Regions from separate parts of the Streptomyces sp. NPDC059861 genome, predicted to be linked through region 2. Evidence: riboswitches for the same ligand, from Rfam matches in the RefSeq annotation. Region 2 holds a riboswitch; each other region holds the start of a gene.
What was found. Region 2 has a riboswitch for cyclic di-AMP ahead of ACFV6X_RS14895 (transglycosylase SLT domain-containing protein). Riboswitches for the same ligand answer to the same signal wherever they lie in the genome.
Positions count from the first base shown of each region.

Region 1: it holds a riboswitch for cyclic di-AMP, as region 2 does, so the genes downstream of both, ACFV6X_RS32460 (M23 family metallopeptidase) here and ACFV6X_RS14895 (transglycosylase SLT domain-containing protein) in region 2, are expected to answer to the same signal.
Region 3: it holds a riboswitch for cyclic di-AMP, as region 2 does, so the genes downstream of both, ACFV6X_RS11045 (NlpC/P60 family protein) here and ACFV6X_RS14895 (transglycosylase SLT domain-containing protein) in region 2, are expected to answer to the same signal.
Region 4: it holds a riboswitch for cyclic di-AMP, as region 2 does, so the genes downstream of both, ACFV6X_RS19900 (C40 family peptidase) here and ACFV6X_RS14895 (transglycosylase SLT domain-containing protein) in region 2, are expected to answer to the same signal.

Region 1 covers NZ_JBHWJQ010000053.1:14,990-20,739, reverse strand. Annotated here, with positions in the region: gene ACFV6X_RS32475 (dihydrofolate reductase family protein) at 1-407, shown strand, start outside; tRNA gene ACFV6X_RS32470 (tRNA-Met) at 518-591, shown strand; gene ACFV6X_RS32465 (PP2C family protein-serine/threonine phosphatase) at 751-1,986, shown strand; cyclic di-AMP (ydaO/yuaA leader) riboswitch at 2,202-2,381, shown strand; gene ACFV6X_RS32460 (M23 family metallopeptidase) at 2,393-3,442, shown strand; gene ACFV6X_RS32455 (PrsW family intramembrane metalloprotease) at 3,551-4,861, opposite strand; gene trmB (tRNA (guanosine(46)-N7)-methyltransferase TrmB) at 4,904-5,722, opposite strand.
Region 2 covers NZ_JBHWJQ010000014.1:18,567-24,316, reverse strand. Annotated here, with positions in the region: gene ACFV6X_RS14905 (carboxymuconolactone decarboxylase family protein) at 1-331, shown strand, start outside; gene ACFV6X_RS14900 (HAD family hydrolase) at 397-1,275, shown strand; gene ACFV6X_RS14895 (transglycosylase SLT domain-containing protein) at 1,239-1,718, opposite strand; cyclic di-AMP (ydaO/yuaA leader) riboswitch at 1,722-1,904, opposite strand; gene ACFV6X_RS14890 (CocE/NonD family hydrolase) at 2,182-4,179, opposite strand; gene ACFV6X_RS14885 (hypothetical protein) at 4,202-4,390, opposite strand; gene ACFV6X_RS14880 (polyprenyl synthetase family protein) at 4,598-5,608, shown strand.
Region 3 covers NZ_JBHWJQ010000009.1:146,772-152,521, reverse strand. Annotated here, with positions in the region: gene ACFV6X_RS11055 (NlpC/P60 family protein) at 1-246, opposite strand, end outside; gene ACFV6X_RS11050 (hypothetical protein) at 709-1,062, shown strand; gene ACFV6X_RS11045 (NlpC/P60 family protein) at 1,151-2,332, opposite strand; cyclic di-AMP (ydaO/yuaA leader) riboswitch at 2,340-2,494, opposite strand; gene pcrA (DNA helicase PcrA) at 2,861-5,344, shown strand; gene ACFV6X_RS11035 (M23 family metallopeptidase) at 5,405-5,750, opposite strand, start outside.
Region 4 covers NZ_JBHWJQ010000021.1:70,660-76,409, forward strand. Annotated here, with positions in the region: gene ACFV6X_RS19890 (ABC transporter permease) at 1-384, shown strand, start outside; gene ACFV6X_RS19895 (hypothetical protein) at 567-881, shown strand; cyclic di-AMP (ydaO/yuaA leader) riboswitch at 1,183-1,385, shown strand; gene ACFV6X_RS19900 (C40 family peptidase) at 1,389-1,862, shown strand; partial or broken gene ACFV6X_RS19905 (LysE family translocator) at 1,935-2,488, opposite strand; gene ACFV6X_RS19910 (hypothetical protein) at 2,740-2,880, shown strand; gene ACFV6X_RS19915 (ATP-binding protein) at 2,958-3,416, opposite strand; gene ACFV6X_RS19920 (helix-turn-helix domain-containing protein) at 3,629-4,489, shown strand; gene ACFV6X_RS19925 (DUF397 domain-containing protein) at 4,499-4,720, shown strand; gene ACFV6X_RS19930 (8-amino-7-oxononanoate synthase) at 4,818-5,750, opposite strand, start outside.

The sequences.
Region 1 (5,750 bases), on a different contig from region 2:
CGGCGCTGTGCCCGCCGTCAAGGACGGCGTTCAGCGTCGGCGCGGTGGTGGTGGCGCGGGACGGCACCGAACTCGCGAGGGGGCACTCCCGGGAGGGCGGCGACCCGGTCGTCCACGCGGAGGAGGCGGCGCTCGCGAAGATCGACGCGGCCGACCCACGGCTGCCCGGCGCCACCGTCTACACCAGCCTGGAACCCTGCACCCGCCGTGCCTCCCGGCCCAAGCCCTGCGCGCGGCTGATCCTCGACGCCGGGGTGGGGCGCGTGGTGACGGCCTGGCGGGAGCCGGACACGTTCGTGACCGGCGCGGACGGGAGCGGCATGCTGGCGGGGGCCGGAGTGGAGGTGGTGGTGGTTCCGGAGTACGAGGAGGCGGCCAAGGCGCCCAATCGGCACTTGGTGGGGTGAGAGCCCCGCGGGGGACGCCGCGATCGCACCTCCGACCGCTGGTCGACGAGGGCGGCGGGAAACCGTGGCGCGGAGCGTCCCGCGCATGGCGTACACTGGTGTCATACCGACGCGGGGTGGAGCAGCTCGGTAGCTCGCTGGGCTCATAACCCAGAGGTCGCAGGTTCAAATCCTGTCCCCGCTACTGAAGGCCCGGGGCCGGAATCCAGATCTTGGATTCCGGCCCCGAGTCGTTTCCGGGCATCGCCCGCTCCTGTCATCCGGTCGGCCCGCCCGGCTGGTCCCGCGCCTGTCTTCCGGGAACTCTGGACTGGTGCGGTGACCTGCGTAACGGGAGACGACAGTGCGGCCTGCGGAGGCAGAGGGAGAGTGGCCGCACGCCAGATCCGGCGACCGCGTCCCCGACGCCGCCCTCGGCCGCGGGGACGACTCCTCCACGCTGGCACGCCCGGTGCCGCCCGTGCCCCCCGCGCCGCCCTCCGACGGACGGCGGATCTCCCTCGCCCGGGCCTTCGTCCGGGCGCTCCCCACCCTGCTCCTGGTCATCGGCGGCAGCTACGACTACTTCACCCCGCGGGGCTTCACCGGCGCCCCCCTCTTCACCGCCGCCCCGCTGGTCGCCGCCCCGATCCTGTCCCGCCGCGCCACGGTCCTCACCGGCGTCGTGGCCGTCGCCATGGTCATCGGGCTGCAGGTCCGGTACGGCACCCTGATGCAGGTCGAACCGTTCACCGAACTGCTCACCGTGGCCACGGTCGCCGTCCTCGCCGTGCTGATCAACGTGCTGGTCCGGCGCAGTCACGCCCGCCTCGACTCGGCCTGGGAGATCGCCGAGGCCGCCCAGCTCGCGGTGCTGCCGGAACCGATGCAGCGGATCGGCGGGTTCGAGATCGCCGCGCGCTACGAGGCCGCCCAGGCGGACGCCTTCATCGGCGGCGATCTCTACGCGGTGCAGGACAGCCGGTACGGCGTGCGGCTGGTGGTCGGGGACGTGCGGGGCAAGGGCATGGGGGCGGTCGCGGCGGTCGCGGTGGTCATCGGGGCGTTCCGGGAGGCCGCCGAGCACGAGACGACGCTGGAGGCGGTCGCACAGCGGCTGGAGCGGGCGCTGGCGCGCGAGGGCGCCCGCCGGGACGGGATCGACGCCTTCGAGGGGTTCACCACCGCCGTACTCGCCGAGATCCCGCACGAGGACGGGGTCGTACGGATCCTCAACCGCGGCCATCCACCGCCGCTGATGCTGTACGCCGACGGCACCGTGAGTCCGCTGCCCGCCCGTGATCCGGCGCTGCCGCTCGGGATGGGCGAGCTGGGCGCCTGGCCGGACCGTGCGGAGGAGTCCCGGTTCCCGGGCGGGGCGACGCTGCTGCTGTACACCGACGGCCTGTCGGAGGCCCGCGACGCGCAGGGCGCCTTCTACGACCCCGCGGCCCGGCTGGCCGGCCGGACCTTCCGCAGCCCCGGCGAACTGCTGTGCGCGGTGACCGAAGAGGTACGCCGGCACAGCGGCGGCGGCACCACCGACGACATGGCGCTGCTCGCGGTCCGGCGGCCGACCGACGACTGTCACCAGGCGTGATCGAACGGAATCCCTCCGCATAACAACTGACATACAGTCAGATGTGGAGATCACCCTGAACCGCGGTCAACTCGCCCGATTTTCGCCGTTCATGAACCTGTACGTCCCGACAGAAAGCGTTAATGATCAAGTGGAACGGCTTGGAAATCAGGCCCCGGTTCTATTAACGTCCGATAACGCAGCGCGGTCGTCCCAGCCGTCACAAGAGGCGGCTCCGTGCGCACGCGCCGAATCCCGCGCGAGGCCCTCATCGGCCGCACAAGGGAACCGGGGAACCATCATCTTGGGGTGAATCGGGCGTATGCCGTCGTAGCAGTACGGCTGGTTTACGCGCGTAGGAGACCTTCCTGCTCCGAACCCGTCAGCTAACCCGGTAGGCGAGAAGGAAGGAAAGGAGCGCGCCCACGTGGCGTCCAACCGGCCTGCCCCACAGGCCCCGTTCGTGCCGGACCAGCGCACCGCCGACAGCGCCGACACGTTCGTCTACGGCGCGCAGCGCACCGACGAGGGCCCGTGGGAGGAGTGGAATCCCACCGCGGAGACCATCCGTCCCGTACGCGGCCGGCATCGGGTCAGCAAGCAGCGCGGCGGCGGACTCGCCCGCAGCTCCACCGTTCTCGGCGTCGGTGTCATAGCCGCGGTCGGCGCGGGCGGCATGGCGAGCGCGAACACCGGCAAGCCGCCGGTGTCGATCTCCATGCCCGACCTGCCCAACGTCGGCTCGCTGATAGCCGACGACGACTCCGACTCCCCCGACACCAAGACCGCGAGCGCCCCGCTCAGCAGCCTCGGCACGGCCACCGTGGACACCGCGGAGGGCACCACCGACGCCGGTGAGAGCCTGCGCGCCCGCATCATCGCGCAGGCCGAGCAGCAGCAGGAGCAGGTCGAGAGCAAGGCCGCCGCGCAGGCCGTGGCCGCCGCCGAGAAGGCCGCCGCCGAGGCCGCCGCCAAGGCGGAGAAGGAGGCCGAGGAGAAGGCCGCCGCCGCCAAGGCGAAGGCCGAGGAGGAGGCCCGGCAGAAGGCCGAGGCCGAACGGCTCGCGGCGCTGGCCAAGCAGTTCACGCTGCCGACCTCCTCGTACACCCTGACCTCCACCTTCGGTCAGGCCGGCGCCCTGTGGTCCTCCGGCTACCACACCGGCCTCGACTTCGCCGCGCCGACCGGCACGCCCCTCAAGGCCGTGCACAGCGGCACCATCACCGAGGCCGGCTGGAACGGCTCGTACGGCTACAAGACCGTGCTGACCCTCGATGACGGCACCGAGATCTGGTACGCCCACCAGTCGTCGATCGGCGTCAGCGTCGGCCAGAAGGTCGCCACCGGCGATGTGATCGGCCGCGTGGGCGCGACGGGCAACGTGACCGGCGCCCACCTGCACATGGAGGTGCACACCGGCAGTTCCGGTGGCATCGACCCGCTGGCCTGGCTGCAGAGCAAGGGCCTCAACCCCTGAGAATCCCGACACGGGTTTCTCGCGAACTCCGGTGGTCCTGACGGCAACCCCCCGACGTCAGGACTGCCGGTTTTCGCATGTCCGGGGCTGTTCCGCGCCGCCTTCGTCCTACGTCCGGTACGGGTTGTACGCGGGGTAGGGCGCCGCGTGCCCGTGCATCGGCGCCCAGCCATGGACCGGCGGCATCAGCACCGGCACCGGCGGCGCGGTCGCCCGCGCCGCGTACTCCAGGGCCGGGCGGGCGATCTCCCGGCGGATCCACAGCTCCTGGAGCAGCTCGCGTTCCCGTACGACGAAGTCCGCACGGGCGCGGCCCATGCGGCCCCGGCGCCGGAGGAAGGCCAGGGACGTGGCGTACGCCTCGTACTGCGCGACCGTACGGGCCGCCGGTTTGCCGAGGTGGTGGCCGGCGTACTCGCGGGCCAGCCGACGGGCCCGCATCGAGCCGAGGGCGAACGGCTGCGCGGGCGAGAGCCAGCCGGCGACGACGTAGGCCGGGAGCTCCTCGCGGACGGTCCGCAGTTCCCGCTGGCGCGTCCAGATCACCAGCCAGGTCAGCAGCCCGAACGCGGGCACCATGAAGCCGCCGTACACCGCGAAGAAGCCGTAGTCGCCGAAGGTCGCCGAGCCGTTCCAGAAGGCGTGCATGCCCATCGCGAGCAGCAGCCCGGCCGGGGGCAGCAGGACGCGGCGCAGCCGCTGGCGCTCCCCGGCGAGCGCGGCGATGCCGAAGCCGATGCCGGTGAGCACGGTGAACAGGGGATGTGCGAACGGCGACATGATGACCCGCACGAAGAAGGTCGCGGCGGTCACGGAGGCGATCCCGCTGTGGCCGGCCAGTTGGTCGGTGCCGAAAGCGGTGCCGAGGTAGAGGATGTTCTCGGTGAAGGCGAAGCCGGTGGCGGTGACGCCGGCTATGACGACGCCGTCGAGGATTCCGGTGAAGTCGCGGCGCCGGAAGAGGAAGAGCAGCAGGACCGCGGCCGCCTTCGCGGACTCCTCGACGATCGGGGCTATGACCGTGGCGCCCCACGTGTCCGCGCTGGTCGGGTCGGCGGTCGCGGTCGCTATCCATCTGGTCGCGAAGCTGTTCGCGATGATGGCTATCAGCGCGGCCGCGCAGGCGCCCCAGGAGAAGGCGAACAGCAGATTCCGCCAGGGGCCGGGCTCGACCCGGTCCAGCCAGCGGAAGACGGCTATGAGCAGCGGCACGGGCAGGACCGCGAGGCCGAGGCCGACCAGGAAGCCCCGAGTGCCGGTCTGTTCGCGGACCAGGGCGAGGATCACCAGGCCGGACAGGGCGAGCAGTGTGATCAGCGCGCCGTACCGCACCCACCGCTTGTGCCACCAGTGCGCGTGCCGCAGGGCGCCGCCGGTGGGGATGCCGGGGTTCGTCGGGTACGGGGGACTGGTCGCCACGGCATTGACCCTAACGAGGGGAGGTTCGAACGAGGGAAGGTTTTACGGCTGACCTTCGTGCGATACGCGGCGGAAGAGCAGGTCGTTCACCACATGACCCTTCTCCAGCCCCTGCCCCTCGAAACGGGTGCGCGGGCGGAAGCCGGGGCGCGGCGCGAAACCTCCGCCGGGCCGGGTGTTCGCGAAGGCGGGGTGCGCGGTGAGCACCTCCAGCATCACCTCGGCGTACGGCTCCCAGTCCGTCGCGCAGTGCACGATCGCGCCTGGCCTCAGCCGGGTCGCGGCGAGGGTGAGGAAGGCCGGCTGGATCAGCCGCCGCTTGTGGTGCCGCTTCTTGGGCCAGGGGTCCGGGAAGAAGACGCGCAGCCCGTCGAGGGAGTCCGGGGTGAGCATCTCGTGCAGCAGGATGATCGCGTCGCCGTTGGCCACCCGGATGTTGCCGACGCCGCTCTGGTCGGCGAGGTTGAGCAGATTGCCCTGGCCGGGGGTGTGTACGTCCACGGCGAGGATGTTGGTGTCCGGGTCGGCGGCGGCCATCCGGGCGGTGGCCTCGCCCATGCCGAAGCCGATCTCCAGCACGACGGGGTTGTCGTTGCCGAAGAACTCGGCGAGGTCGAGGACCCTCGAGCCGTCGACGTCCAGCCCCCACTTGGACCACAGCCGCTGCAACGCGTCCGCCTGCCCCGAAGTCACCCGGCTCCGCCGCGGCTGGAAACTCCGGATCCGCCGCTCGAAGTGCGACCCGGCGGGGTCCGCCTTCGGCCCGTCCGGGAAACGCGGCTCCCCCTTGACCCGCACCCGTGGGGCGACGGCGTCGGGGGTGGGGTGGGGGGCTTCGGGGGTGTTCAGCGAGTCAGACACAGTGGGGTCGATTTTACGGGGTCCCGGG
Region 2 (5,750 bases):
TCAGATCAACGGCTGCGCCGCCTGCGTCCACGGACATGTGAACAATCTGCGCAAAGCGGGCGTGAGTGAGGAGCGCGTCGCCTCTATCGCCGCCTTGCGGCACGCGCCCTTCCACAGCGACGCCGTGCGCGCCGCGCTGACCCTCGCGGAGACGGTGACGCGGCTCGCGGACCGCTCGGAGGAGCCGGTTCCGGACGCGTTGTGGGACGAGGTCGCCGACCACTTCGACGAGAAGGAAGTGTCGGCGCTGATCCTGACCGTCGCGCTGACGAACATGTTCAACCGCGTCAACGCCACGATCAAGGAGCCGGCAGGCACCACGTGGGGGTGAAAAGCAGACAGTGGGAAGGTAGTTGGGAATGAACGGTGAGGGTGCGGTGTCCGTATTCTCTGATCATGGCCGCACCCACCGCATATGCCGCGCGCACCGAGTACGCGCGCACCGACTACGCCCTCATCGCCACCGACCTGGACGGAACGCTGCTCCGCGGCGACGACACGGTCTCCGACCGTTCGCTCGCCGCGCTCGCGCGGGTCTCGGCGGCCGGTGCCCGGCATCTGGTGGTGACCGGACGGCCGGCGCCGCGGGTGCGACCACTGCTGGAGGTCCTGGGCGGCGGGGGGCTCGCGGTGTGCGGGCAGGGCGCGCAGTTGTACGACGCCGGCGCGGACCGTCTGCTGTGGTCCGTCACGCTGGACCGGGAACTCGCGGAGACCGCGCTCGGCAAGATCGAGGCCGAGGTCGGCCAGGTGTACGCGGCCGTCGACCAGGACGGCGTCGACGGGCTCACCCTCATCGAGCCGGGGTATCTGATGCCGCACCCCACGTTGCCCGCGGTGCGCATCGATCGCCGCGACGACCTGTGGTGCGCGCCGATCAGCAAGGTGCTGCTGCGCCATCCGACGCTGTCCGACGACGAGTTGGCGGCGGTGGCCCGCATGGTGGTCGGCTCGCTCGCGACCGTCACCATGTCGGGGCCCGGGACGGTCGAGCTTCAGCCGTGCGGCGTCACCAAGGCGACGGGGCTGGCGCTGGCGGCACGGCATCTGGGCGTGAGTCCGGAACAGACCATCGCCTTCGGGGACATGCCCAACGACATCCCCATGTTCGACTGGGCCGCGCACGGCGTCGCCATGGCCAACGCCCACCCCGAGCTCAAGGCGGTGGCCGACGAGATCACCCTGTCGAACGAGGACGACGGCATCGCCGTCGTCCTCGAACGGTTGCTGGCCAGGACTCAGTACGCGCCGAAGACGTTGTCGATCGAGCCGTAGCGGTCGGCCGCGTAGTTGCAGGCGGCGGTGATGTTGGCGACCGGGTCGTACGGGTCGTACGCCGTGCCGGTCACGTGGTAGGCCGCGAAGGTGGGGTCGATGACCTGGAGCAGGCCCTTCGACGGGGTGCCCTTGGCGGCGTTGGAGTCCCAGTTGTTGATGGCGTTCGGGTTGCCGGACGACTCGCGCATGATGTTGCGGTGGATGCCGTTGTACGAGCCCGGGATCCCCTGCTGCGCCATGATGTCGAGCGACTGGCGGATCCAGCCGTCGAGGTTGTTCGGGTACGCCGTGACGGAGCTGACGGCCGTGGGCGTGGCGGCGGACGCGGTGGTCGCGCCGATGAGCGGCAGGGCGAGCAGGGCGGCGCCGGTGCCGGCGACGGCGAGCTTGCGAGCGATGCGGGCAGTACTGGTACGGCTCTGCTGACCGTTTGCAGTCATGGGGACTGTCCTCTCCGGTGCCTGCGAGGTGAGCTGTCGGGTTCGGGTTGGGAGGTGCCCGGCCGCCCTCTTGCGAGTGCGACTTCACCCCGAGCCGTTCCGGTGTGCCGTGGTGTGCGGCGTCCGGTCCGGCGGCTTACCTGGGTCCCCCGCTCCTGCCGTGCGGTGAGTGAGTCCGTCATGGGTGGCGCGGGCGGCGGCAGGATTCGGCGTTCCGCCCGACAGGCCGGGAACGTATGCGAGAGCACATGTCCGAAACAAGTGGTGGTTTCACATATCGCGGTATTTGATCTTCGAATCGCCTGTTTGCCGCCCTTGATCCTTTGCGGTCGAAAAGAGTCAACTCGGCCATGCGTCAAGGCGGATCGTCGCGTCCATGCAAGGGACTCGTGAAGGGGTGCGAGTGAGCCAACTCACGTGCGTGCAGAAGGATGGCAAATCGGGCAATAAGCCCAAGTCCTAGTTAACTGGCGGCCCGTGGAATGCGCTTCTCCCAGGTGCGGTGGAAGACCACCTCGGCACCGGAGGTGCAAATCACCTCATTTGAGGCCAAAAAGTCCTCTGCGGTGCAGGCGATCTCCGACTGCGTACGGATCGTGGTGTCCCAGGCGAGCTCCGGGCGGTGCAGCCGGATCGTCCAGTCCGAGCGGGCGCGGGCGGACAGCGGATCGTCCTCGCGGATGGCGTACGCCTCCAGCGCCTCCTCGGTGAGCTCCAGCCCGTCCGGGTACACGCGCGTGCCGCCGTGGCGTGGTTGGTCGACCTCCAGCCGCCACTCGCCCTTGGCGACGTCGCGCACGACCAGTCGCCCGGGGCGCGGTTCGTCGAGGGTGGCCGGGTGGGCGACGCCGAGCGGTTCGGACTGCTCCGGCTCCTCCAAGGTGAGCGGCGGGACCGTCGCACACGCGCGTACCGGCAGTTCGAGAGCGCTGCCGGACGGGTCCAGGGTGAAGCCGGCCGCGGAGTCCGGCTGGGGCCAGATCCAGGGCCAGTACGCGGAGGCGAGCGAGAGGCGGATGCGGTGGCCGGGCGGGAAGGCGTACCCGATGCCGCTGAGCTCGAAGGTGACGTCCTCGGTGGCCCCCGGGGTCCACGGCACGACCCGGTCGCGTCCCTCGCGCGCGGAGAGGTCCATCACCCCCCGCGTCACCAGCGTCGAAGAGCTGTCCGGCGCCACGTCGCAGACGCGCGCGACCACCTGCCCGCTCGGCACCTCCGAAGCCAGCCGCAGTCGCACCCGCGGCCGCCCCAGCACCCACGTCTCCTCCGGCACCGCGAACTCGAAGCTCGCCCCGCGCGCGTCCTCCTCCCGTTGGTCCGGCGGCAGGTCGGCCTCGTTGCCGATCGGGAGGAAGCGCCCCGCGTCGACGCCCGTGTGCTGGGGTGACCGGACGAGTACGGGCTCGCCCCGGAGGGCGTACGTGGCCGTCGTCACGTGGGGTGAGGGCCAGGCGGGCTCACCGACCCAGCGGCCGGGCAGCGTCTCGTACCCCGTCGCCGGGGGATGCGCGTCCATGACGTACGAGCGCAACAGGGGCTCGGACATCACGCCGGTGTCCCTGCCCTTCAGCCAGTGGTCCCACCAGCGCAGGGTCTCCTGGAGGAAGCCGATCGCCGGGCCGGGCGGCAAGGCGCGGTCGGGGTAGTGGTGCGACCAGGGCCCGATCAGGCCGCGGACGCGGTCGGACGGGAGGTGCTCGACCAGACGGAGCACGGTGTCGCGGTACGGGTCGTGCCAGCCGCCCACCGCGAGCACGGCGGCGTCGACGGCGCCGTGGTCCTCGCGGACGCGGTCGTGCCGCCGGTGGTGGTCGCGCACCTGGTGGTCGAGCCAGGTGTGGACGAAGGGCTCGACCTCTTCGAGGCGCCGCAGCCACATGTCCCGCCAGGCGTCGCCGACGTACCGCGGATCGGGCGGGCGGCAGACGAAGGCGAGCATGGTCGCCGCCCACGCGTGCATGTCCACCGCGAGAACGGAACCTCCCATGTGGTGCGCGTCGTTGTCGTAACGGTCGCCCGGGGAGCAGACGGTGACGATCGCCTTGAGCGGTTCGGGAGCGAGCGCCGCGATCCGGAGGGAGTTGAAGCCGCCCCAGGAGATGCCGAACATGCCCACCTTGCCGTCGCACCACGCTTGCGCGGCCAGCCAGTGCACCACCTCGACACCGTCCGCCAGCTCCGTCGCCGAGTACTCGTCCGTCGGCATGCCCTCGCTGTTGCCGTGCCCGCGCACGTCGACGCGGACGGAGGCGTAGCCGTGGCCGGCGTACCAGGGGTGACGCTGGTGGTCGCGGGGCGCGGTCCAGTCGGTGAGGCGGTACGGGAGGTACTCCAGAAGGGCCGGTACGGGCTCGTCGGTGATCGGGCGCCATACGCGCGCGTACAACCGGCTTCCGTCGGGCAGCGGGATACGGAGGTCCTCGTGAGTCGTCTCGTAGGGGAAGGACGTACGGATGTGCATGAGCGTGACCCCAGGTACGGCTTCAGTGGACCGGGTGCTTCGTGCGGCGCGGCCGGCGCGCGGCGGCCGTCACCGCCGGGCCGGCGGTGCGGCGCGTCGCCCGCGGCGTGCTCGCGGACTCCGCCATGTGCTCGCGTCCGGCCAGGTGACGACGGCCGGTGGCGTACCGGGCCAGGCTCTCGGGGCCGGTGTCGACGGCGGTGCGGAGCAAGGGGCACCTCTTCCGGCTAAGTCGATAAATACGTGCTCATATCAGGTGATCAAAAACATACCCGCCGTGATCCGATACCGCCTGAGGTGTAACGGTGGGCGGCCTCGGTGATCGAAACGTGACCGGATACGCTGACTTGAGTGAAGGCAGCGACCTATCGACATTCCGCGTAATCGCCAGTGGACACCAGCAGACAGGAGACCCCTCGTGACCGTCGTCGGGCCGTTCGGGCTGAGCGTGCGGGACCAGGCTCTGGAAGCCGATGTCCAGGCCGGATTGGCTGCTGTCGAGGAAGGGTTGCTCGAAGCCACCAAGAGCGAGGTCCCGTTCATCACGGAGGCCGCGCAGCATCTGGTGCGGGCCGGCGGGAAGCGGTTCCGGCCGCTGCTCGTGATGCTGGCCGCCCGGTTCGGTGACCCGTACGCACCCGGAATCGTGCCCTCCGCCGTGGTCGTGGAGCTGACGCACCTCGCGACGCTCTACCACGACGACGTGATGGACGAGGCCGAGGTACGGCGCGGGGTGCCGAGCGCGAACGTCCGCTGGGGCAACTCCGTCGCCGTCCTCACCGGTGACTTCCTGTTCGCCCGCGCCTCGCACATCCTGGCCGACCTCGGACCCGAGGCGGTACGGGTGCAGGCCGAGGCGTTCGAACGGCTGGTGACCGGTCAGATCCTGGAGACCGCGGGCCCGTCGGACGGGCGGGACCCGGTCGAGCACTACCTCGACGTGCTGGCCGGCAAGACGGGATCGCTGGTGGCGGTGTCGTGCCGGTTCGGCGCGCTGATGTCCGGAGCCGACGAGTCGGTGGTGGACGTGCTCACCCAGTACGGGGAGCGCCTCGGCGTCGCCTTCCAGCTCGCGGACGACGTGCTGGACATCGCCTCCGACTCGCACGAGTCGGGCAAGACGCCGGGCACGGACCTCCGGGAGGGCATCCCGACGATGCCCGTGCTGCGGCTGCGCGAGCGGGCCGCCCGGCTGGGCCTGGCGGAGGACGTCGCGCTGTGCGAGCTGCTCGCCTCCGACCTCACCGACGACGCGCGGCACGCGGAGGCGCTGGCCGCGCTGCGGGTGCATCCGGCGCTGGAGCAGGCGCGGCGCGACACCGTGCGGTTCGCGGAGGAGGCGCGGGCGGCGCTCGCCCCGCTGCCCGAGTGCGACGCGAAGGCGGCGCTGACGGAGCTGTGCGACGCCGTGGTGCACCGGGCCGGATAGCGGTCCGGCCCGTTCGGCCGTCCGGGCGTCGAGGGCCGGTTGTCCGGCCCTCGTGACCCCCGTAGTACTCGTGACTCCCCCTCGTACCCCTACGGGTCGGGGGAGAAGCCGTCGTGTCGTGTCATACCCCAGCAGTACGCGG
Region 3 (5,750 bases), on a different contig from region 2:
GCCCAGCCGCTTCTGTGCCGCCCGGGTCTCCTCCCGCACGCCGTTGTACTTCTCGGTGGCGACCTCCGCCTCCTGGTACAGCTTGTCCACCTTGGCCTTGACCTGCGCGGGCGTCAGCTGCGGCTCGGCGTGGCCGGTCCCGTCGAGGCCCGTGGCGGTCGCCGCGCCCGCGAGGGCGATCGTCGCCGCCGTGCGGGCCCTGGTGCCGTGGGCCGAGCGTGGTCGGGGCTTGCGGTGCGCTGCCACGTGGACTGCACGTCCTTTCGTACGACTCGGGCGACCGCCGGTCCGTACGGCCACCGGGTGGACGTACGACCGCTCCGGGGCGGCTGACGCGTCCGGCGGCGCCCCGCACAGGGGATGCGGGGCGCCGCCGGACCTCCTCGGCGGTGGTGCCCGGCTGCCGCCTCTGGCCAAGGGCGGCGGTGGGGAGCCGGTCACCTGGTGGAGGACGCTAAACCCGGGCGTGTCGGCACCGTGACGTCTTGTGCGGAAGTGACGTCGGGGGACCAGCGGGTGACCGTATGTGATCGGGCGCGCGATTCGCGGTCGTCGCCTTCACGCGGTGCGATGACCGATGCGGCGATTCCGGGGCGGGAGGGGGCGCGGTGGTGCTATGAGGCGCATATATGCAGTCGCCGTGGGCGGCCCGGCGTCGGCAGGCCCGGTGTCGGGCGGCCCGGGACCTCCTGATTAGGCTCCGGCCCCATGGACGTACTCATCCACCTCTTCGTCGGCCTGCACATCATCGGCATCGCCTCCCTCCTCGGTGGTTTCCTCACCCAGATGAAGGCGATGGGCCAGGGCACCGCACGATTCGTCCCGGCGATGCTGCACGGCGCCCTGACCATGCTGGTCACCGGCGTGATCCTGGTCGGCCTGAACCAGGCGGACGACCAGCCCGTCAACAACATCAAGATCGGCGTGAAACTGGCGCTGCTGATCGTGATCCTCGGCCTCGTCTACGTGAAACGGGACGACGAGAAGGTGGACAAGGGCATGTTCGCGCTGGTGGGGCTGCTGACCACGGCGAACGTCTTCATCGCCGTGCTCTGGACCTGACGCACCGCCCCACGCGCGCGTGCCACGGAAACCGCCGCACGCGCGCGTGCCCTTCGATCGCCTCTCCGACCGCCTCGCGGCGCCGGTGTCAGGCCGGGCGGACGACGCTGTGGATGGAGGACTCGCCGTCGTAGTAGACGGACTCCTCGCGGACGTACGCGCCGGGCTTCGGGGCGTGGATCATCATGCCGTTGCCGATGTACAGGCCGACGTGGGTGATGTCGTCGTAGAAGAAGATCAGGTCGCCCGGCCGGGCGGCGGCGACGGAGACCGTCGTCCCGGAGTCGACCTGGTCGTAGGTGGTGCGCGGGAGGGTGACGCCGGCGGCCTTCCAGGCGGCCTGGGTGAGGCCGGAGCAGTCGTAGGACTCGGGGCCGGTCGCGCCCCAGACGTACGGCTTGCCGATCTGGGCGCGGGCGAAGGCGAGCGCCTTCTCCGCCTTGGTGCCGTACCCGGAGTCCGACGCGGACTCACCGGAGCCGGACTCGTTGCCCGTGCCGGCCGAGGAGTCGGCGTTCGAGGACTCCTGCTCCCGCTGCGCCGCCTCCTGGCGCCGCTGCTCCTGCTCCTGCTGCCGGGCGAGCTCGGCGGCCTTGCGCTCGGCCTCCTCCTGCTTCTTCTTCTCGATCGCCGCGAGGCGGGCCTTCTCCTCGGCGGTCAGATCCGACAGCAGTGCCCGCGCGTCGGCGAGCTTCTTCTGGACGGTGGCCTTGGCCGACTGCAGATCGCTCTGCGACTCGGTGAGCGTCTCCAGACTCTGAGCGGCCTCCTGGCGCTTCTTCATCGTCGCCGACTGCTCGGTGAAGTACTCGTCGACCGCGCCCTTCTGGCGGCTGGTCAGACGGCCCGTCAGCTGGTTCTGGTCGAAGTAGTCCTGCGGGGAGTCGGCGAGCAGGAAGGTGGCGGTGTCGGGGACGGAGGCCCCGGAGCGGTACTGGGCGGCGGCGTACGTCCCCAGCTCCTCACGCGCCTCGTTCAGCTTCTGTGCGCGCTGGGCCACGTCGTCCAGGAGAGCGTCGACGCGCTTGCGCTGCTTCGAGGTCTTCTCCTTGGCCGCGTTGTACTTCTCGGTCGCCGACTCCGCCTGGCGGTAGAGATCGCCGACCTTCTTCTCGACCTCCTCGAGGCTCGGCTTGTCGTCGGCCGAGGGCTCGGCGTTGGCGGTCTGGGAGAGCAGGGCCACGGAGGTCAGGGCAGCGGTGGCGAGGGCCGGTGTGCGTATGCCTGCCACCCGTGCGCCGGAGGGGCGCGACTTGCGGTGCGACGCCAAAGGAGGCGACTCCTTCCATCTGCCGCCTACCGGGTTAGCTGTCGGGTTCGGGCGGGTGGTTCGGAAGGGTTGCCCTACGGCCCGCTCCCTGAAGGGATTTGGGCCGATTCACCCCAAGTTCGGTGGGTCCCCGGCTCCGGCTGCCTTGGGCGCATCGGACTCGGCGGAGGCCGCGCGGCCCGGCGACGTTCGCCGGTAAGAGTCGTGCGGCCTGTCCGGCACGGTAGCCAACTCGTGTGGCCCGTGTGAAGGTTGATGGGCGATATGCCCGATACATTTTCGTGACCTTCGGTCAGTGGTCACGCCCCGCGTGAGAGCGTGTTCGGACGGTGAGCGCCTGGTCAGCGCCGGGGCCGGGCGATGACGGGCCGGGACCCGCAAGATCGTCCGCTTGCGTCTCCCGCCTTCCCCGGGCGCCTGCCCGGGCCGTGATCGCGGGCTCCTCCGCAAGATCGCCGGCCTTTCGTGGCCGGTATGTTCTCGGGGCGGGAGCGGGTTGTCAGTGGGGCGCCCTAGACTCGGAGAGCGATGAGCAGCCTCTTTGATGACAGCTTCCTGGCGGACCTCCAGGCCCCACGGGCCCACGAGGAGCCTCCGCCGCCGCCCGAGGACGATCACGCTCCGGATGCGCTTCCGGACGATCTGTTCGGCGGGAAGTTCGACGTGCCCCCGGACCGGGACGCCTACTACCGCGACGGCGCCCCGCGCCCCGCCCTGGACGCCGCCGTGCTCCTGGAGGGGCTGAACGACAACCAGCGCGCCGCCGTCGTCCACTCCGGCTCCCCGCTGCTCATCGTCGCCGGCGCCGGCTCCGGCAAGACACGTGTCCTCACCCACCGCATCGCCCACCTCCTCGCCGAGCGCGGGGTGCACCCGGGCCAGATCCTCGCGATCACCTTCACCAACAAGGCCGCGGGCGAGATGAAGGAGCGCGTCGAGCACCTGGTCGGCCCCCGGGCGAACGCGATGTGGGTGATGACCTTCCACAGCGCCTGCGTGCGCATCCTGCGCCGGGAGTCCAAGAAGCTCGGCTTCACCTCGTCCTTCTCGATCTACGACGCCGCCGACAGCAAGCGCCTGATGTCCCTGGTCTGCCGCGACCTGGACCTCGACCCCAAGCGCTTCCCGCCCAAGTCCTTCAGCGCCAAGATCAGCAACCTCAAGAACGAGCTGATCGACGAGGAGGACTTCGCCGCCCAGGCCACCGACGGCTTCGAGAAGACCCTCGCCCAGGCGTACGCGCTGTACCAGTCGCGCCTGCGCGAGGCGAACGCCCTCGACTTCGACGACCTGATCATGACGACGGTCAACCTGCTCCGCGCCTTCCCGGACGTCGCCGAGCACTACCGCCGCCGCTTCCGGCATGTCCTGGTCGACGAGTACCAGGACACCAACCACGCCCAGTACGCCCTCGTGCGCGAACTCGTCGGCACCGGCGAGCGTGCCGCTGAGGACGTCGACGTACCGCCCGGCCAGGACGACCTGCCGCCCGCCGAGCTGTGCGTGGTGGGCGACGCCGACCAGTCGATCTACGCCTTCCGCGGCGCGACCATCCGCAACATCCTCCAGTTCGAGGAGGACTACCCGAACGCGACGACGATCCTGCTGGAGCAGAACTACCGCTCCACCCAGACGATCCTCACCGCCGCCAACGCCGTCATCGAGCGCAACGAGTCCCGCCGCCCCAAGAACCTGTGGACCAACGCGGGCGCGGGCGCGCGCATCACCGGCTACGTCGCCGACACCGAGCACGACGAGGCACAGTTCGTCGCCGACGAGATAGACCGACTCACGGACGCCGGCGACGCGAAGGCGGGCGACGTCGCGGTCTTCTACCGTACGAACGCCCAGTCCCGTGTCTTCGAAGAGATCTTCATCCGCGTTGGTCTGCCCTACAAGGTCGTCGGCGGCGTCCGCTTCTACGAGCGCAAGGAGGTCAGGGACGTCCTGGCCTACCTGCGGGTGCTGGCCAACCCGGAGGACTCGGTCCCGCTGCGCCGGATCCTCAACGTCCCCAAGCGGGGCATCGGCGACCGCGCGGAAGCCATGATCGACGCGCTCTCCCAGCGCGAGAAGATCAGCTTCCCCCAGGCGCTCAAGCGGGTCGATGAGGCGTACGGCATGGCCGCACGCTCCACGAACGCCGTCAAGCGCTTCAACACGCTGATGGAGGACCTTCGCACGATCGTGGACTCCGGCGCCGGCCCGGCGACGATCCTGGAGGCCGTACTCGAACGCACGGGCTACCTCTCCGAGTTGCAGACCTCCACCGACCCCCAGGACGAGACCCGGATCGAGAACCTCCAGGAACTCGCCGCCGTCGCCCTGGAGTTCGAGCAGGAGCGCTCGGAGGGTGAGGCGGGGACCCTGGCCGACTTCCTGGAGCAGGTCGCGCTGGTCGCCGACTCCGACCAGATCCCCGACGAGGAGGACGGTGACGGCGTCATCACGCTGATGACCCTGCACACCGCCAAGGGCCTGGAGTTCCCGGTCGTCTTCCTCACCGGCATGGAGGACGGCGTCTTCCCGCACATGCGCGCCCTCGGCCAGACCAAGGAGCTGGAGGAGGAGCGGCGGCTCGCGTACGTCGGCATCACCCGCGCGCGGGAGCGGCTGTACCTCACGCGGTCCGTGATGCGCAGCGCCTGGGGCCAGCCGCAGTACAACCCGCCGTCCCGCTTCCTGGAGGAGATCCCCGGGGCGCACCTGGACTGGAAGCGCACGGGTGCCCCGGCCGCCCCCGCGGGCCCGGTCTCGGGCGTGGCGGCCTCCCTGTCCTCGTCCCGCTCGCGCTCCTCGGCGTCGGGTGCGTCGGGATTCGCCACCCGGCGGACGGCCGAACAGCCGGTGGTCGCGCTGGCGGTGGGGGACCGGGTCACGCACGACCAGTTCGGGCTCGGCACCGTCGTCGCGGTGAAGGGCACGGGTGGGAACGCCGAGGCGACGATCGACTTCGGAGACACGAAGCCGAAGCGGTTGCTGCTGCGGTACGCGCCCGTGGAGAAGCTGTAGCCGTACGGACCGGGCCCGGGGGTTCCGTCACGGAACACCCGCCCGTCCGCGCGGGGCGCGTTACGAGGGGTCGATCCCGTGGCTGCGCAGCCAGGACAGCGGGTCGATCGCCGCGCCGCCCCCGGGGCGCACCTCGAAGTGCAGGTGCGGGCCGGTCGAGTTGCCGGAGTTGCCGGAGTACGCGATCGCGTCGCCGGCCTTGACGGTCGTACCGGAGGCGACCTGGTAGCTGGAGAGGTGGCAGTACCACGTCTCCGTGCCGTCCATCGCCGTCACGATCATCATGTTGCCGTACGCGCTGTTGTACTCCGTACGGACCGTGCCGTCCGTCGCGGCCATCACCGTCGTGCCGTACGCGACGGGGAAGTCGATGCCGGTGTGCACGGACATCCAGTTGATGCCGGAC
Region 4 (5,750 bases), on a different contig from region 2:
GAGGCCGCCGTCCTCGGGCTGTCGACGCTGGCGGTGAGCAGCGCGGTCGCCGGGCTCGCCGCACTCCTGGGCCATGCCGGGATCGGCATCGCCGCGGGCACGCTGATGCTGTTCGGCAACCCGTTCTCCGGTGCGGGGTCGGCGCCGCAGATGCTGCCCGAGCCGGCCGGGGCGATCGGCCAGTGGTTGCCGCCGGGCGCGGGGACGACGCTGCTGCGCTCGGTGTCGTACTTCGACGGCGCGGCGGCGCTCGGCCCGGCGCTGACCCTCATCTGGTGGGCCGCGATCGGGCTCGGCGCGGTGCTGCTGGGCAGTGCGCTGAAGTCCCGTACCGGGGTGGCGAAGCAGTCCGCGGCCGAGCGGGAGCCCGCACCGGCGGGCTGACCACGAGCAGGCCGTGCGCCCCGCTGCGGCGGACGGGGCGCACGGCCTCTTCACGCTGCCCGGCACGCGGGTGACGGCCGGTCAGCGGGTGCTGTGCGGGCCCCTCGAGGGTCAGGCCGGTGATCTGGGCATTCAGGGCGCGGAGTCGGCGGGGCCGCGCACCCGGCTGGGCGAGATGCTGCCTGATCCACCGGATCGTCCCGCACCGCAAGGACGTGCAGGGCCTCTTCGAGCATCTCGACCCGGCGTGCGCCGACGACACCTATCGTGGACAGCGCGCCGCTCAGGCGCTGGTGCGCAGGGCCGTCGAACCGCGCGACGCACTCACGCCGATGCACCGGCGGGGCGAGAGCGAACTCCCCGCACGAATCCTCGCGCGGGCGCTGCGCGTGCTGGACGGTGAACGCCGCGCGGCGCGTGTCCCCGTTGCACCGCGCTCCGACAGTTGCGGCAGGGCTGATCCACCCGCCGTCGCCTCGGACCGCCGGGAGTCATGACGGAATGTGCGGGCGGGAGTTGAAACGGACCAAAAGGGCTACCGCCGTCCGGATGACCTTCACCCCCTTTCTCGGGGCCCTTGCGGTTGCGCAACGAGGGCTGCTCCGGGGCGGAATGAGACCTTCCCTCGCTGGTCCGGGGTCGCGTGGCGCCCTTGACACCCGTTCGCACAGGAGGCTGTCCACCCGAACGGGTGAGTGGTGAGTAACGCCACAAATCCCCGATTGCGTTGGGATTTTCGGACTTCCGTGAGTCAAGATCCCTGACTGACGACAAGCCCCCGCCGCCGCGGCGGGGCGGTCCGGGCGGACGCCGAGTCCTGCCGCCGCCCGGATGACCGGTCGACAGGAGTGGATCGGCAGGAGTGGAGGACCCGAGCACGACGGGTCGCCGGAGCGCAATCTCCGAGCGTCCCTTGGGGTGAAGCCGTGGCAACGCGGCCGGGCAACTTCGCCAGCCCGAATCCGACAGGTCATCCTTCACAGGCGGCTGACGAAGGGTTGCGCATGACCGCGCTCAATCGTGTCCCGTCGCTGATGGCCCGCGCTGGTACGGCCTCGGCCCTCACCCTCGCCGCGGTGGGCGGCTCCGTCGTTGCTCCGGGCTTCGCCTCGGAGGCCGCGGCCGCCACACCGGCGACGAAGGCACTCCAGATCGCCGCCTCGAAGAAGGGCTCCCCGTACAGGTGGGGCGCCACCGGGCCGCGCAGGTTCGACTGCTCCGGGCTGACGCTGTACTCGTTCAAGAAGGCGGGCAAGAAGCTGCCCCGCACGGCCGCCCAGCAGTACAACAAGACCCGCCACGTCGGGGCCAAGAGCCGCAAGGCCGGTGACCTCGTGTTCTTCCACTCGGGGTCGAACGTGTACCACGTGGGGATCTACGCCGGGAAGGGGAAGATCTGGCACGCCCCGAAGACCGGGGACGTGGTGAGGCTCCAGAAGATCTGGACCAAGAGCGTCTGGTACGGCCGGGTGAAGTGACCCTCGGGTGGCGGTGGCGGCGCCCGGAGGGGACGCCGCCGCCCCGCCCGTGACACGGACTCGGACCGACTCGGACAGCAGGGTCGCGCCGAGGACCGTCAGCGCGGCGCCCGTGACGCTGTCCAGGGCACGGGCGGCGCCCGGCCTGCGCAGCCAGTGGCCGAGACGGTCCACCAGCAGGGCCACCGCCGGGAACCACACCAGGGGCGAGGGCCACGATGATCAGCGCCCGCAGCAGGGTGCGCGGCAGTGCCGGGGCGCCTGCCGGGACGAACTGCGGCAGCAGGCTGAGGAAGGTCACCGGCGCCTTGGGGTTCGGGGCGTTGGTGACGAAGCCCTGGCACAGCGGGGTGCACGGCGGCCGGGGTCGGCTCCCCGCCGGCGGCGGTACAGGGCCGTCGTACGGCCCACAGGGCCCGGAGCCCGAGAAAGAGCACGTAGGTGCGCGGCCGGCCGGCTGGAGGGCCCGGAACAGCGCGGGCACGGCGGCGAGAACGGCCGCGACGCCGGCCACGGGCGGGCGGTGTGCGGCAGCAGCCCGCCCGCGATCCCCGGCGCGCACGCCACGCCGACCCGGCGGGAGATCAACGCGTTGCGTACGAGACGGTGAAGTCCGCGCCCGGCATGGCGGCCACGCCCTCGGCCGCGAGGGGCTCGCGGCTGCCGCCGGCCGAGCCGGCCGGGCAGCCGTTGAGCGGCGTGGCGCCGGACCACCCCGCCCGGCAGGGGGGAGGCGGCGCTGGCACGCGCCGGGACGGCGCCCCCCGGTACTGGTCGCCACGCCGGGGTACGCCGTCGTGTGCGCGCTCGTGAGCGCGGGGCTCGGGGTGGCGGTCGTACCGGAGGTGGTGGCGCGCACGGCGGTCACGCCGGTGGGATGCGCCCGCTGTCGGCGGGCGAGCTGCGCCGCACGACCTCGTTCGCCCACCGCACCGGCGGGACGACCCCGGCGGCGGACGTCTTCCGCGCCCTCCTCCGCGGCGCCTTCGCCCAGGCCCGGCAGCCCCGCCCGACCTGACGCCACCCCACGACGGACCCGGCGACACCGGCTCCCCGCCCCGCCCGCTCCGGCACGGCGGCTCGCCCCCCGGTGGGCTACGGCTCCTGTCGGCCCGCCAGGCGGGCCGGGCGCACCGGTACCGTCCAGGGCAGTTCGATGGAGACCGTCTTGCCACCCTCGCGGGTCGGGCGGACTCTGAGACGGCCTCCGCACTCGGCGGTGAGCCAGCGGATGATGACCATGCCGCGGCCGTTGTCCTGCTGAACGGCGGCCGGGAGCCGCTTGGGGAAGCGTGGGTGACTGTCGGTCACCCCGATGCGGAGCTGCTCGTCGCGGTCGAGCTGCATCGCGACCGTGAAGGTGGGTGACTGACCGAGGGTGTGCTGGACGGCGTTGGTGGCGAGTTCGGAGATGATGAGCCTGATCGTGTCGGCCGCCTCGGTCTCCGGTGGCAGGCCCCATTCCGCCAGGGTGCTGACCACGTAGGTGCGGGCGGTGGAGACCGAGGCGGGATCGCTCGGCAGAGTGACGGATGCTTCCAGATGGTCTGCCATGGCGACGTCGTCCCTTTCCCACGGGACCGCAGTCCGACACGGAGCGGATGGTTCGAGTACGGTCCCGGACTGGTGCTTCTTCGCCAGACTGCCACTCAAAGCCCGGTAGCGGTGGCGATCCACCAAGATATGCATATATCTGTCGCTCGAAGCGGTGAACTCTGCGACGGCAGAGCGTATTTGGGCGGCTCGGAAGGAGTAAGGAGTAGCCCATGCAGCACGGTCCCGCGGTGCGCCGCCGGAAACTGGGCGCCGAATTACGCACACTGCGAGGCCGCGCGGGCCTCACAAGCGGTGAGGCGGCCCGGCTGGTGGGATGGCACCAGTCGAAAGTGAGCCGGATCGAGACCGGCGCCAGCGGCGTGAAACCGGCCGATGTGCGGTTACTCCTGGATGCCTACGGGGTTGACGACGCCCAACTCGGAGATCTCCTTCTGGCGTTGGCGGGCTCCGGCGACGGCCACGGCCGTGACCACTGGTGGCACGCCTACAAGGGGGTGCTGCCGCCCACCTACCGGGACTTCATCAGTCTGGAGTCGCAGGCCGGCGCCATGCGCACACTGGAGACCTCCGTCGTCCCGGGCCTGCTCCAGACCCCCGAGTACGCCCGCGCCGTGACCCGCGCCGCGGTCGAGGGCCTGGACGAGAGCCGCCTGGACGCCCTGGTGGAGGTACGTCTGGCCAGGCAGGACGTGCTCCGTTCGCACCCTCCGCTGGTGCTGAGCGCGGTGCTCGACGAGGCGGTGCTGCGCCGGGAGGTCGGCGGCCAGGAGGTGATGGCGCGCCAGCTGGAGCGGCTCGTGGCGGCCGCCCGCCTGCCCCAGGTGCGGCTCCAGGTGCTGCCCTTCGCCGCGGGGGCGCACATCGGTATCACCGGCCCTTTCGTTATCTTCTCATTTTCGAGCACTTCTGATCTGGATGTTGTGGTTCTAGACCACTTGACGAGTAGCCTCTACCTCGAAAGGAAAGAAGACGTAGAGGCCTACACCGAGGCCTTCAACGCCCTTCAGTTCCACGCCCTTTCGCCCGAGGAATCGTTGGACTACATCGCCGGGATAGGTGACGGCGTGTAAGGAGGCACCATGACCGCACTGCCTCGGAACGTACCTTCCAGCACGCAACTGCTCGGTGTGCACTGGCTGCGCAGCAGCTACAGCACCGGCGCCAACAACTGCGTCGAGACAGCCCGGCCGGCCCTGGGCCCGTGGGCCGGTCTGCTCGCCGTACGCGACTCCAAGGACCCGGCCGGACCCGCGCTGCTCTTCTCCCCCGAGAGCTGGGCGGGGTTCACGGCTCACCTCTGACAGGTCCTGCTGGCTTTCGCATTCGACCCACCCTGATTGGGTCGGATCACTTCTGATCAGTTCCGAACAGCGCGATGCACGGCCGTGGTCCGCCGACTCATGGTCGCGTGTCGCCGATGACTCGTACAGCGCGTTCGATCTGGTCCCCGGAGAGGTCCGCGCGGGCCGTCAGCCGCAGCCGGGAGATGCCGTCGGGCACGGAGGGAGGTCGGAAGCAGCCCACGGCGAGCCCCTCGGCGCGGCAGTCGGCCGCCCAGCGCACGGCGCTCTCCGGGGACGGCGCGCGCACGGAGACGACCGCGGCGTCCGGCCGTACCGCCGCCAGGCCCAGAGCCGTCAGCCGGGTGTGCAGTTCGCCCGCCACCGCGCGCGCCCGCGCCGCCCGGTCCGGCTCACCGCGCAGCAGACGCAGCGCCGCCAGCGCCGCACCCGCGGCGGCGGGAGCCAGACCGGTGTCGAAGATGAACGTCCGGGCCGCGTTCACCAGATGGTCGATCACCCGGGCCGGGCCGAGCACCGCGCCCCCCTGGCTGCCCAGCGACTTCGACAGCGTGACCGTGACGACCACGTCGTCCGCGCCCGCCAGCCCCACCGCGTAGGGCGCCCCCCGGCCGCCGTCGCCGAGCACCCCGAGGCCGTGCGCGTCGTCCACGACCAGCCCCGCGCCACTCTCCCGGCACGCCTGCGCCAGAGCGGTGAGTGGGGCCTGGTCCCCGTCCACCGAGAAGACCGTGTCGGACACGGCCACCGCCGGTCCGTCATGCGTGTGCAGCGCCTTGCGCACCGCCTCCGGGTCGGCGTGCGCGACGACCTGCGTGGTGCCCCGGGCCAGTCGGCAGCCGTCGATGAGCGAGGCGTGGTTGCCCGCGTCGGAGACGATCAGCGAGCCGTGCGGCGCCAGGGCGGTGACCGCGGCCAGGTTGGCGGCGTAACCGGAGGAGAAGACGAGCGCCGCCTCGAAGCCGCAGAAGCCGGCCAGCTCGCGTTCGAGTTCCGTGTGCAGTGCGGTGGTGCCGGTGACCAGGCGGGA